One region of the Kurthia sp. Dielmo genome, then DNA from elsewhere that is predicted to be linked to it. Evidence: riboswitches for the same ligand, from Rfam matches in the RefSeq annotation. Region 1 holds a riboswitch; each other region holds the start of a gene.
The links. A riboswitch is a leader RNA that binds a small molecule or an ion and turns the genes downstream of it on or off. The one in region 1 is predicted to bind cobalamin.
Positions count from the first base shown of each region.

Region 2: linked by a shared signal. The riboswitch ahead of metE (5-methyltetrahydropteroyltriglutamate--homocysteine S-methyltransferase) and the one ahead of cobT (nicotinate-nucleotide--dimethylbenzimidazole phosphoribosyltransferase) in region 1 are both predicted to bind cobalamin.
Region 3: linked by a shared signal. The riboswitch ahead of KTHG_RS05340 (CbiX/SirB N-terminal domain-containing protein) and the one ahead of cobT (nicotinate-nucleotide--dimethylbenzimidazole phosphoribosyltransferase) in region 1 are both predicted to bind cobalamin.
Region 4: linked by a shared signal. The riboswitch ahead of KTHG_RS01050 (ABC transporter substrate-binding protein) and the one ahead of cobT (nicotinate-nucleotide--dimethylbenzimidazole phosphoribosyltransferase) in region 1 are both predicted to bind cobalamin.

Region 1 covers NZ_HE578959.1:393,767-396,894, forward strand. Annotated here, with positions in the region: gene KTHG_RS13050 (SpaA isopeptide-forming pilin-related protein) at 1-153, opposite strand, end outside; gene cobT (nicotinate-nucleotide--dimethylbenzimidazole phosphoribosyltransferase) at 469-1,530, opposite strand; cobalamin riboswitch at 1,621-1,799, opposite strand; gene KTHG_RS21300 (hypothetical protein) at 1,826-1,975, opposite strand; gene KTHG_RS13060 (pirin family protein) at 2,033-2,602, opposite strand; gene KTHG_RS13065 (ATP-binding protein) at 2,715-3,128, shown strand, end outside.
Region 2 covers NZ_HE578959.1:99,583-102,710, reverse strand. Annotated here, with positions in the region: gene KTHG_RS11765 (SpoIIE family protein phosphatase) at 1-743, opposite strand, end outside; cobalamin riboswitch at 989-1,166, shown strand; gene metE (5-methyltetrahydropteroyltriglutamate--homocysteine S-methyltransferase) at 1,316-3,128, shown strand, end outside.
Region 3 covers NZ_HE578957.1:79,203-82,330, reverse strand. Annotated here, with positions in the region: gene KTHG_RS05350 (ABC transporter ATP-binding protein) at 1-6, shown strand, start outside; tRNA gene KTHG_RS05345 (tRNA-Thr) at 232-302, opposite strand; gene KTHG_RS05340 (CbiX/SirB N-terminal domain-containing protein) at 462-1,652, opposite strand; cobalamin riboswitch at 1,787-1,959, opposite strand; gene KTHG_RS05335 (hypothetical protein) at 2,016-2,495, opposite strand; gene KTHG_RS05330 (hypothetical protein) at 2,581-3,045, opposite strand.
Region 4 covers NZ_HE578956.1:119,132-122,259, forward strand. Annotated here, with positions in the region: gene KTHG_RS01045 (MupG family TIM beta-alpha barrel fold protein) at 1-987, opposite strand, end outside; adenosylcobalamin (AdoCbl) riboswitch at 1,190-1,321, shown strand; gene KTHG_RS01050 (ABC transporter substrate-binding protein) at 1,380-2,339, shown strand; gene KTHG_RS01055 (FecCD family ABC transporter permease) at 2,339-3,128, shown strand, end outside.

The DNA of each region.
Region 1 (3,128 bases):
TGGTTGCTCGCTAGAATCTTGATTTGTAACCTTAGACTGTCCACTGTCTGTTGTCGTACCTTCTGTTACAGCAATTGAATTCATCGTTGGAGACACAAATACAAACGTCGCTGCAAGCGCAATCAAAAATCTTTCTACTAGCGGTTTCCTCATCAGCCTTTCTCCTTTCTATTATTAAATTCATCAAAAAACATAAAAATAAGCTTTCTACCACGAAAAAAGGTTTATTTAATTTCATTTAATACAAAAAAGCTTTTCTCGTATAGTCATATTTTCCTCTTATTTTTATAACGAAACGTAAAAAATAAAATTTGAGTTCAAAAACTTAGTTAAATTAGCTCAATTATGTAATAAGTCAGAAAATTCTAAAAATAATAGAATGAAAAAAGAAACCCATAACTTGTTCGTACATTAGGAATTAAGGTAATAAAAAAAGCCTCGTATAAAACGAGACTTTTCACTCAAACTCTAGACCTTTGGTTGAATAATTGATGCAGCTTGCTCTAATGTAACCATAGTTGTCGCCATAGATAATGCCGCTTCAATAATTGGGAATGCTAAAACAGCACCGGATCCTTCACCTAAGCGCATATTCATATGTAACATTGGTTCAATATCGAGACGCGCTGCTGCAATTTTAGCCCCCGGTTCTTCAGAGGCATGTGATGCTAACACATAGTCTTGTACATGTGGATTTAGTTCCGCTGCGATTAATGCAGCTACGGTTGAAATATAGCCATCCACGACAAGTGGTACTCGATTTGCCGCTGCAGCTAGGGTAACTCCTGCCATTGCACTAATTTCAAGACCGCCTACTTTGGCCAACACATCAATAATATCGTCACGATTAGGTTGATTTAGTGCAATTGCTTTGCGAATAACTTCCGCTTTATAAGCGATACCACCTTCTCCAACACCTGCACCAAAACCTGTTACTTCAAGCGGGTCACAATCCTCTAACACGGATAAAATTGCTGCACTTGGTGTCGTGTTACCAATACCCATTTCCCCAGTTGCTAACAAGTTTACCCCATTCTTAATTTGCTGTGTTGCTACTTCAATTCCAACTTCTATCGAACGAATGGCTTCATCTCGACTCATCGCAGGGCCCTTCGCCATATTATCTGTACCATATTTAACTTTTTTCAAGATCACACCTGAATCTGCTGGTAAATCTTCTAGCACACCAACATCTACCGCCACAACTTCTGCCCCTACCGATTTTGCAAGAGCACATACCCCTGTTGTCCCTTTAGGAAAGCCTAATGTTTGAAAAACCGTTACAGATTGCGGATTGGTTGTAACACCCTCATCGCATACTCCATGATCTCCTGCACAGACAATAACCGCTTTTTTATGAATTGTTGGGAATTCTCCATCGTGGATTGCCGCTAGTTTTGCCGCAATACGCTCTAGCTTTCCTAAACTTTTTGGTGGTTTTGCAAGCGAATCGATATAGTTCTCCGCTTTATCGTAATTCGCCTTTGTTGTTGCGGTAATTTGTTCAATTGTTTGTTGTAATAATGACATCTGTTCTTCCTCCTCGTTGTCTACACAAAACAAAAAGCCTGTAGTTTATTTGCATTACAAATAAACTACAGACTTTTCCATCGTCTATACGTACGTATACAGCGTTAGGCAGGTCTCCTGGCTTCAGGTCAAGATAGTCGTAAGCCTTCCCGAAAAAATCAGTGGCATCCTTTACGACCATTCGCTGTTACAGTGGCGGGACCGCTAAAGTTTTGCACTTTATTCCCTATTCTCTCTATTACTAGAGCACCTAATGCTTTATGTAGTTACCTTCACTCTATCGTATTTTGAATAATCAGTCAACATCCTTTTTCACATCTGACCACATACGACTCACAATTTTATCAGTTGGTCGATTACGTCCACTAAACGGCCCTTCTTTCGTCATAGATGCCTCTAAATCAACTAAAAATGCCAGCACTAGCCCATCTTCTGTAAACGTCAATTCTGTTAAATCATTTCCGGTAGCACCATCACGTTTCGTTAATATTTCTGCATTTACTCAAATTGCTCCAGCAAACACATAAATACACGTTGCATAATCTTCATATGCTGGAAACGCATAGCTTTCACCAGCCTTACCATGAAGGTCATAAATATGGACATTTTGGCGAATCAATAATGGTGCATCGCTAGGAGCTGCAATTAAACGAAAGCCTTGTTGTGGCTCATATTGTGCAAAATGAACTTCTGGTGGCAAATCAACTTCACGCGGACGCACAAAAATTTGTAGCATTTCCGCGTCCATATGTGGCGTACCTTCTTGATGGAAGAAGCTTTCTCCCGCACTCATTAACATATAGCGATTTTCACGAATTGTTTCATATGAGCCATGCGAATCTTCATGGACAAATTCACCCTTTACAAGATAGCTAACAATCTCATCATTTTTATGCTCATGCATTTTAATTAATGTTCCTTTTCGAATAATGGCATGATCAAAAGATTGTAATGGGCCAAAAGCATAATCTTCTTGCTCTTTATCCCCCTCAGCAATCCCTGGCCACTGTGAACGAAACTCAATACGTTGCCCTACTTTATCATATGATTCACTACTTCTAAAAATTTTCATCTAATTCCTCCTATAATGCATAAAAATCTTTTTTCTGTAATTCTATACCCTTCGCTAAATGACCAAAACCGCTTATAATAGAAGGAACGAAGGCGATTGCGTGGTGATTTATATGAAATTTCAAACAAAAATGATTCTTTACTTCAGTACAATCATTTTCCTTATTTGTGGCATTTTCCTTGTCTTACTTGAACATCATATCGAAGAAACGACAAATAAACAAATTGCGAAGCAAGCACTCCAAGCAGCTCATCTCGTAGCAGATACGGATGATATTATTGACGCATTTGATGATAAAGATCCGAGTAAAGCCATCCAACCGATAGCGGAAAGCATTCGGAAAAATATCGGTGCTGCTTATGTCGTTGTAGGGAATATGGACGGCATTCGTTATTCTCATACGGAGCCAGATAAAATTGGCTTTCATATGGTTGGCGGTGATAACACTCCTGTGCTTGAAAAAGGTGAATCAATTATTACAGAACGCGTAGGCTCCTTAGGAAAATCAATTCGCGGAAAGGTCCCT
Region 2 (3,128 bases), 290 kb from region 1:
TTTTCTTTATCTGTATGTAATAAGGACATATAGCGATTTAATTCGATCATCACTTCAGCCGGCTTTACACGTTTTTTCACACTATCACGTAGCGCAGATGAAATAAACATACAAACGAGGGAAGCCGAAATACCATGCCCCATCATGTCAAATAACATTACGGCATAGCGATCCTCATCTATTTGTTCCCAGTAATACATGTCCCCAGCTAAATTAAATGACGGTTTATACGCCACTTGTACAGCAAGCTTGTCATCAGTAAAAGGTTCACTTAATAAACTGCGCTGCACATGTGCTGCTAAATTTAATTCATTTTCAATCTTTTCATCATGAATCATATGCCAATCCAGCTCTTGTTTTAAACGGAGCGCCACATCCATGCGCGCTAGTAATTCAGTTTTGTTAATTGGTTTTGTAATATAATCATTACCACCAGCGCCAAGTGCTTCTGATAATTTTTTCTTATCATCAAGTGCAGTTGTAAATAAAATTTGAATATTTTTATAACGCTCATCACGACGAATCGTCCGACACGCTTCGATACCATCAATCTCTGGCATCATAATGTCTAGTAAAATTAGATCCACTGAATCGGGCTTATACTTTAGTTCATCAATTTTCAAATAATCATACAGTGCCTGAGCCGATGTCAGAGATACACAATTATCGTACCCAGCACTTTTTAAAATTTTCTCCATGACAAATAGATTTACCTTGTTGTCATCCACTAGTAGAATCGTCATTGTATCCCTCCTAATTTCTTCTATAAGTATTTAAAAACAGCCCATTATCTGGCGTTATACTATATACCTAAGTTTTTCGCACACTACGTTTTATGTATAAATTATTGGGTGTAGCGATGTTTTCTTACAGTATAACATCAAATAATTCATCTCGTATTGTTTTAGATGGTTTTAAGTAAAATTCTGCTCATTTTCAAAATATATTTTATTTTCTGAAAAATATATGCTATAGTATTGTTCAATTACATAACGTGTTACAAACCGGTGCATGTGAGAACATGCTTAAAAGGGAAGTATGGTGTGAATCCATCGCTGTCCCGCAACTGTAATTCGGAGTGCTTAAAAATTCGCCACTGTGTAAATGGGAAGGCTTTAAGCATGTTGATGATAAGTCAGGAGACCTGCCTGTTTTGAGTACACACCAAAGGCTCACGTGGAGATGGGCGGTGTTCTGTGCGATGGTCGGTCAAAAGGAGTCGACTTTTTTAATAATGCATAGATTCTTCCGCTATTTCTTAATTGAAATAGCTTTTTTATTTGGAGTTATGTAATACACCAAAGGAGGAATATACATGATTACAACAACAATTGGTTACCCGTATATCGGAGAAAACCGTGAATGGAAACGTCTCGTAGAAAAATTTTGGAAACAAGCGATTAGCGAAGATACATTACAAGCAGAGTGGAAAAAATTACGCATTACCCATTTAAAAAAGCAACAAAAACTCGGCCTAACGCAAGTAACATCTGGTGATTTTACGATGTATGACCGTATGCTCGATCTTGCATTTCTTTTTAACTTAATCCCATCTCGTTATCGCTCACTAGAAGATGAACCTTCTCTTACTACATATTATGCGATGGCTCGCGGTACGACTGACACGGTCGCTTGCGAAATGACAAAATGGTTCAATACTAATTATCACTACATCGTTCCCGAATACGAGGGCGCGACACTGAAATTAAATCATAATCATTATGTAGATTGGTTCTTAGAGGCAAAAGAAGCGGTTGATATTGACGTGAAACCAACACTAATCGGGCCAATGACCTTCTCTAAATTAACGAAAGGCTATCGTGATAAAGAACTTGCCCACTATTTATTGGAGCTACTGCCTCTTTACGCACAGGTTTTACAGCAACTTGTAGATGTTGGAGCAGAGTGGATTCAATTAGAGGAGCCGATTTTGACTACTGCCCTATCAGAGGAAGATTGTCGCTTAGCAGAAGTTATTTATACACAACTTGTCGAGGCTGTGCCACAAGCAAAAGTGATGCTGACAACCTATTTCGAAGCGTTAACAGATTTTGAACGCATCACGAATTTACCAGTGGCTGGTGTCGGATTAGATTTAATCCATGGCAAAAAAGAAAATTTAGCCGCGCTTCGTCAGCATGGCTTCCCAGCACAAAAAACATTAGCACTTGGCGTGGTTAATGGTCGTGATATTTGGGCAAGTAATTTACAGGAAGTTGCACAAGATGTACAAGCCGTTCAAACACTTGTATCGCCACAAGCTATTTGGCTGCAACCCTCTTGTAGCTTGCAGCACTGCCCGGTGACCGTTGCGAATGAAACAACGCTCTTCGATACACTAAAAGATGCACTCGCATTCAGTGATGAAAAATTAGGTGAACTTGTCGAAGTAAGTGGCTATATCGAAAGTGGTGAGTGGCCAACACCAACGGCGGTATCTGCTAGCATGAAGCGCATTGAAGCATTAAAAAATCATGCAAGTCGTCAAAATGAAAGCGTGTCTACAGCACTTGCTAAGTTAGAAGAGAAAGATTTCAAGCGTACCGTCCCATTTACAGAACGTCTTGCATTACAACAACAGGCACTTCATTTACCATTATTCCCAACGACAACAATTGGCAGCTTCCCACAATCAAAAGAAGTCCGTTCATGGCGTGCTGCCTGGCGACGTGGCGATTTAGACGACGCGGCATATGAAGCAAAACTAGATGCTGAAACATTGCGCTGGATTGCCTTACAAGAAGAAATTGATTTAGATGTTCTTGTACATGGTGAATTTGAACGTACGGACATGGTTGAATACTTTGGTGAAAAATTAGCTGGCTTTGCGTTCACTAAATTTGCATGGGTTGTGTCGTATGGCTCGCGCTGTGTTAAGCCGCCAATTATTTACGGTGATGTCGACTGGCTTGCGCCAATGACTGTAAAAGAAACCGTCTTTGCACAGCAACATACCGATAAATGGATGAAAGGTATGTTAACTGGGCCTGTCACGATTTTGAACTGGTCATTCGTTCGAAATGATCTTCCACGTGATGTAGTCGCAGCACAAATTGCCCTAGCACTTCGAAAAGAAATTCATGCATTAGAGGAAGCGGGCATTCGCATTATCCAAGTGGATGAGCCTG
Region 3 (3,128 bases), on a different contig from region 1:
GCTTAATTTATTATTTCAAAAAAAGGATGACGTGCATGTCATTCTTTTTTTGTAGACTTAAACTATTAGAAGCATTTCGCTTAAAAATATTTCAATACTACTCTAATTAAACCAAGATAAAGACGGTATCGCTTTCGAAAAATAAGCTACATACAAAAAAGCCGGTAAACATACGCGTGTGTTTACCAGCTTTTTCTAAATTTTATGATGCTTTGTAATTGAACAAAGATATGCCTTCTGGGAGAATCGAACTCTCATCTACGGATTACGAGACCGTTGTTCTACCATTAAACTAAGTAGGCAAATAGGTAAATTAGTAATGTAACTTACAACTATTATTATACTCTTTTTTGTACTTTATACAATATTCCTGTCAGAAAAACACACTTCTTGTTTATTTAACTTTTTTCTACTTTAACGCTTTTACTGCTGTTCTATTAAGAAAATTACTTTGTGCACCCTTAATGATGATGAACATACTCATTTTCTTTCACGTATTCACGGAAATTCGCTAAATCTTGCATGCCTGTTGACGTGCCATCGATTGCTTGCTGCAAGCGCTCTAATAATACCGTTTGTAAATTTGGATGATACCCAAAATAAGAGGCTAACTCAATTGAAACGCTTGGATTTGTATCAGAAAATTGCTGCGCCATTAAGGCCATTCGTTCCATTAAGATGCCTGTAAATAAGAAATATGGTAACATAATGACTTGTTTTGCACCTTGCTCTAGACAGATTTGCATGCCTTGCTCCACAGTTGGTGTTGTTACACCCATAAAAGCACATTCTACAGTTGAAACAGTCAGCTGTGCTTGTAAAATCGATGCGATGTTATAGAAATCCATTTTAGCATCTTCGTCACTGCTACCACGACCGATCAATAAAATTGCCGTATCTTTATGAGGAATCGACACATCAAATTGAATTTCTTCTAAACGAGCCTTTAAAATATCAATAATTGCTTGGTGAATACCGATTGTTTGGCCATACGTAAAACGAATTTCTGGGAACTGCGCCTTTGCCTCTTCAATTTCTGCTGGGATATGTAATTTAGAATGCCCGGCATGTAATAAAATAATTGGAATCACATGGATTTCAACCGCTCCCTGTTCAATACACGCTTGAATACCGTCCTCAATATTAGGATTCGCAAATTCTAAAAAGCATGTCTCTACTAATAAATTGGCATCAATCGCTGGCTTCATTTGACGAATAAATGAACGCACTTCTTCATTCCCCGCTTCTAGTCTGCTACCATGCCCAACAAATAATACCGCTGTCTTTTTTGTGGCGCGCTTTTTACGATATTTTTCAATGCCTTTAATATGCCCTTCTTGACGCACGCGTTCGCCATTTACCATTTCATAAATAATCGCCTCACGCGCTACATTACCTTGCACAATACTACGCGCCGTTTGCTCCTGCTGCACAGAATACCAAGTACCTTTTGGATAATCAATTACGACACATTTATCTTTACAACGTCCATTACAGCGTGTCCGTGACGTATGAATAACCTCATCTAATTTTAGTGTACGAATTTCATCACGAATTTGTTGCGTGACATCTTCTGCGCCAGCTCCCATACAAGTAGCTCCGTTACAAATCATTAAATGACGCTCCATTTTCGTTAAATTCCACGTTGTCATGCTAACTCCCCCTCATGTTGTTGATTCCCACACAGAGGATAGAAAGCATAAAAAAAGACACTTTCCCCTATAAAAAGTGCACTAAAAAAACGCAAATAACCTTTGCTTATTCCGCACCTATCCTCGTAGGGTGAATCATCGAAGATTAAATGGTAGGTCTCCTGGCTTCTCTTCAACGTACTTTACACCTTCCCGTTTACACAGTGGTTTTTGTAAAGCACTCCAAGTTACAGTTGCGGGACAGCATCGGTTTTTCACCGATTTCCCTATTAAGCTAAGAATTAGCGCCATTCATCATATTGAATTGCTTTCATTTTAGCATTAAATTTTGAAAAATCAAATAGCTTTATAAAAAAAGAGAGGCTATTCGCCTCCCTCCTGCTGTGCTAATTCAATAGTATGTCGCTTGAAAAAACCGATGCCAAATGCGATAGCTTGCAGGCTAAAGAAAATCATTTCATTGACGAACCAGCCATTTGTATAGCTATTCCATATAGGAAAATTAAAAATAAGCGAACCCTTATCAGCGATACCACCACCAAAGGCAGTCAAATCCGCCTGTACTTGTGTGTATTCTAGATATGTACTAAGTGCCAAAATAACGCATAACACGACGATATAGCTTACAATTTGTTGTCCCTTCGCTTGCACAAAATAACGGGCGCCAATGACAAAGCTAATGAATAAACTAATCAGTAAAAATGGAATAACAAAGACAAGCGGAATAAATGCTGGATTTATATTTTTTAATGTCTCATCCGGCGCTAATGTAAAATAATAGCGCACAACAAAGACACCAAATAATGAGATTGCTAATGAAATATACCACGCTAATTTACTCAAAAAATCACCCTCCATTGTTCATTATAAAAGAACTAGCTGAAAAAAAATAGCGCAAGCACAGCTTTCCTCCGCACTTGCGCTATCATTACATCGTTAATTGCTGCAATGTTTGTAATTGCACAGTTAATCGTATAAAAAGTTCATTTTGCTCGATGGCTTCATTGCGCTCCTTTAGTAGCTTTAAGTAGCTACATAATGCATACGTAAATGCATCGATAAACGCTAACTTCGGCAGCATCGTACGCTTTAACGTTTTTAATGTATCCGGATCAAAATTACGAAACTCCAGGACGCGCCCTAAAAAAATCACATCATAGGATTTTGATGTACTATACGTATGAAAGGTTTGTGGCTCATCTGTATGCAAAGCATTTATTAAAGACTTTGCAATATCCTCTATTAGAATACCATGATTAACATTTGACTCAATCGATAGTTTTCGATTGCCTTCTAGTAAGACATCAAATTGACCACCTCGCCAAAAAAACTGATTAAACTCACCCTTTTCAATAAGTTCATCATCGTGAAACACCGTCCAGATAATACGCATTGTATCCCTCCTATGCTTCATATACGAGCAATGAAGCCGTGAATAATGTTAAAAAGATTAGCTCTACAAACAGCGTAATAAAA
Region 4 (3,128 bases), on a different contig from region 1:
CAGTTGTAGTGCTTGATTGGCACCAATCAATTTTAATAATGGAATGTCGGCTTTTGTGACATAACCAATAGTGTTGACGCGAGCATCGCTTGCTAATGGATTTTTCACGAGCTGTACCTCACCCTCATAGCGCCCGAATTGTTCATTATCAATTGTCACAGCACCAATCGGTCGAGTTGTAATAACCCCCGGCTTGACATGTCGCTTCGTTTGGCGAGACTCCAAAAAGCGAATAACATCCGCGGCGCAGTCAGGGCGATTATGAAATCGTGTCGCATGTAAATCCTCATACGTACGCTCAAGTGAGGTGTGCAGTAAAATCGTTTGTTGCTGTATAAACAGTTCAAATTGTTTTAGACTGACATCATTTAAGCTGTAATCGCCAACAAGAACGAGGTCTACCTGTTCAAAAATATCTAAATAAGAAGCAAACGGTGAAAAATGGCGATGCTTCTCGAGTGTGGGCAAGCCTTCAAAAAGCGGTGCGCGGTATTCATCTCCAGGAATAAAAGCAGCTACTGGGATGTCGTACTGTTTAAAAAGATCATTTTGTTGCTTGAAAAATTCTTCACTTAAGCCCGTTGAGACATGTGGATAATAATTGTGCCAGGCAGCAAGGCGAGATGCTGGCACATTTATGAGCAATTGCTCTAGTTCCTTCCGCGTTACCGTACTAGCGTTTAAAATGATATGAAAAGCCGTAGAAAGTGATATCATCTGCTCAATAGAGAAGCCGTCGTCTAAACGTAGTTGATGTACACCGAATGCTTGTAGCTTTTCGATTGGGAATTGCTCGAAAAGTGCAGGATGAATGTCCACCGTTAAACGTAAATGATTAACTGCACATAATTCACCTAGCCGGGCTAAATGAGCTTCGGTTACATCAGGAAGCTGAAGTGATGTGAAAACATCACTAAAGCCAGCATCTGTCATGTTATGCATGTAAGTAGCATCTATATTATTTAAAAAAACAGAAAACCCTAACATGAATGTAACCCCTTTCATTTATTTACAAATAGTGTAATCTAAAAGTAATAAAATTTCAAATTTTATTTAAAATATTTTTTAAAAAGAAATTAAATTACATTTTTAAATAAAATAAATGAAAAATTGGTGCGTAATTACATGAAAATGACGCACTATTCCGAATATGCTTTCTTAACGTCTCGAAGTTTTGTATAATAGGGGCAATTAAACACACAGAGATAGTAGGGGAAATGAGTGAAAATCTCATGCGGTCCCGCCACTGTAATGAAGTAATTCGAAGCCAGATTACCTACTATTTTTTTGAATGTGCTACGAGGATAGTCAACTTTTAGGGGGCTTCTGTATGTACAGGGGCCTTTTTATGTTCTCGGGAAATGAGAGGAGAATGGATTTTGAAAAAATGGATGTCATGGGGTTCCGCATTAGCGGTCTCAGCAATGTTATTATCAGGCTGCGGTACAGCAGATCAGACAAATGACAAGGAAAAAACAACACAGTCAGCGCAGCAAAATGCGTACCCATTAACAGTGAAGGATGCGACAGGTAAAGAAATTAGCATTAAGCAAGAGCCTTCAAAAATTATTACATTATCACCAAGCATTACGGAATCATTATTCGCACTTGACTTAGGAGATAAGGTGACAGGTGTTACAACGAATGATGATTATCCGAAAGAAGCGACTAAAAAAACAATGGTTGGCGATATGAATCCAAATATCGAAAAAATCATTTCGTTAGAACCTGATTTCGTGTTAATTGATGCGTCATCATTAGGTACGGCTGAAGCAGGATTAGAACAGTTGCGTGATGCAGGAATCACTGTATTTGTTGTGCCAACAGCAAATTCATTTGATGAAACGTATGCCAATATCGAACTAATCGGTAAGGTGACAAATAAAGAAGCTGAAGCGAAAAAAATTGTTGCAGATATGCAGAAAAAAGTAGCGGATGTACAACAGAAAATTAAAGATGCCAATGTGAAAGAACGTTCTGTATTTGTCGAAACATCAGATGCACCAGATATTTATACAGCGGGTAATAACTCGTATATGCAAGAAATGTTCGACTTAATTGGTGCGAATAATATTGCTAAAGATGGCGGCGAAAATTGGTATAAAATCGACCCAGAAGCGATTGTAAAAGGCAACCCAGATGTCATTATCGTGAAGTATGATTACGTACCAAATATCATGAAGAAAATTAAAAAACGTGATGGCTTTGATACCATTACAGCGGTGAAAGAAGACCAAATTGTGCAAGTCGATGACAATTTAACAAGTCGTACAGGTCCACGTTTAGCAGATGGCTTAGAAGAAATCGCGAAAGCTGTCTATCCTGAGGCATTTAAATAATGAAAAAACATGTTGTCGGGTATACCGTATCCTTTGCGCTATTAGTTGTAGCGGCATGGTTTGCGATTAGTATTGGCTCGGTGAAGGTTCCACTATCTGTGTTGTGGAATCCGTCATCAGCGGATGCAGCCTCGGCAAATATTATATGGAAAATCCGCGTGCCACGTGTGATTTTAGCCGGTCTTGTAGGGGCAGCACTTGCTATGGCAGGTGCTGCCTTTCAAGGTTTATTGAAAAATCCACTGGCTGATCCATATACGCTGGGGGTTTCTTCTGGGGCATCGGTCGGAGCGGTGATGACGATTTTCTTCGGTATTTCATCCTCTGCGCTTGGCCTATACACATTACCAATTTTTAGTATGATGGGTGCAATGGTCGCAATGGTGTTAGTGCTTGGCTTTTCACGCCTTGTCGATCGTTCGATGAAAATGGAAACATTGATTTTAACAGGGATTATTATTAGTGCCTTTTTAAGCTCCGTTATTTCACTTATGATTGCACTAACTGGTGAGGAACTGCGTCAGATTTTAAACTGGCTCATGGGGAGCGTATCGATGCGTGGCTGGCCGTATATTAAAATGATTTGGCCATTTTTACTTGTGGGTGCCTTGATGCTATGGATGAATCGCAAGGAACTAAATGCCTTATTATTTGGCGAGGAGCGCGCGCATTATTTAGGGGTCAATGTGAAGCGCAGCAAGTGGATGATTTTAGTGGGCGGCTCAATTTTAACAGGCTGTGCCGTAGCAGTGTCAGGGACAATTGGCTTTGTTGGTTTAGTTGTACCGC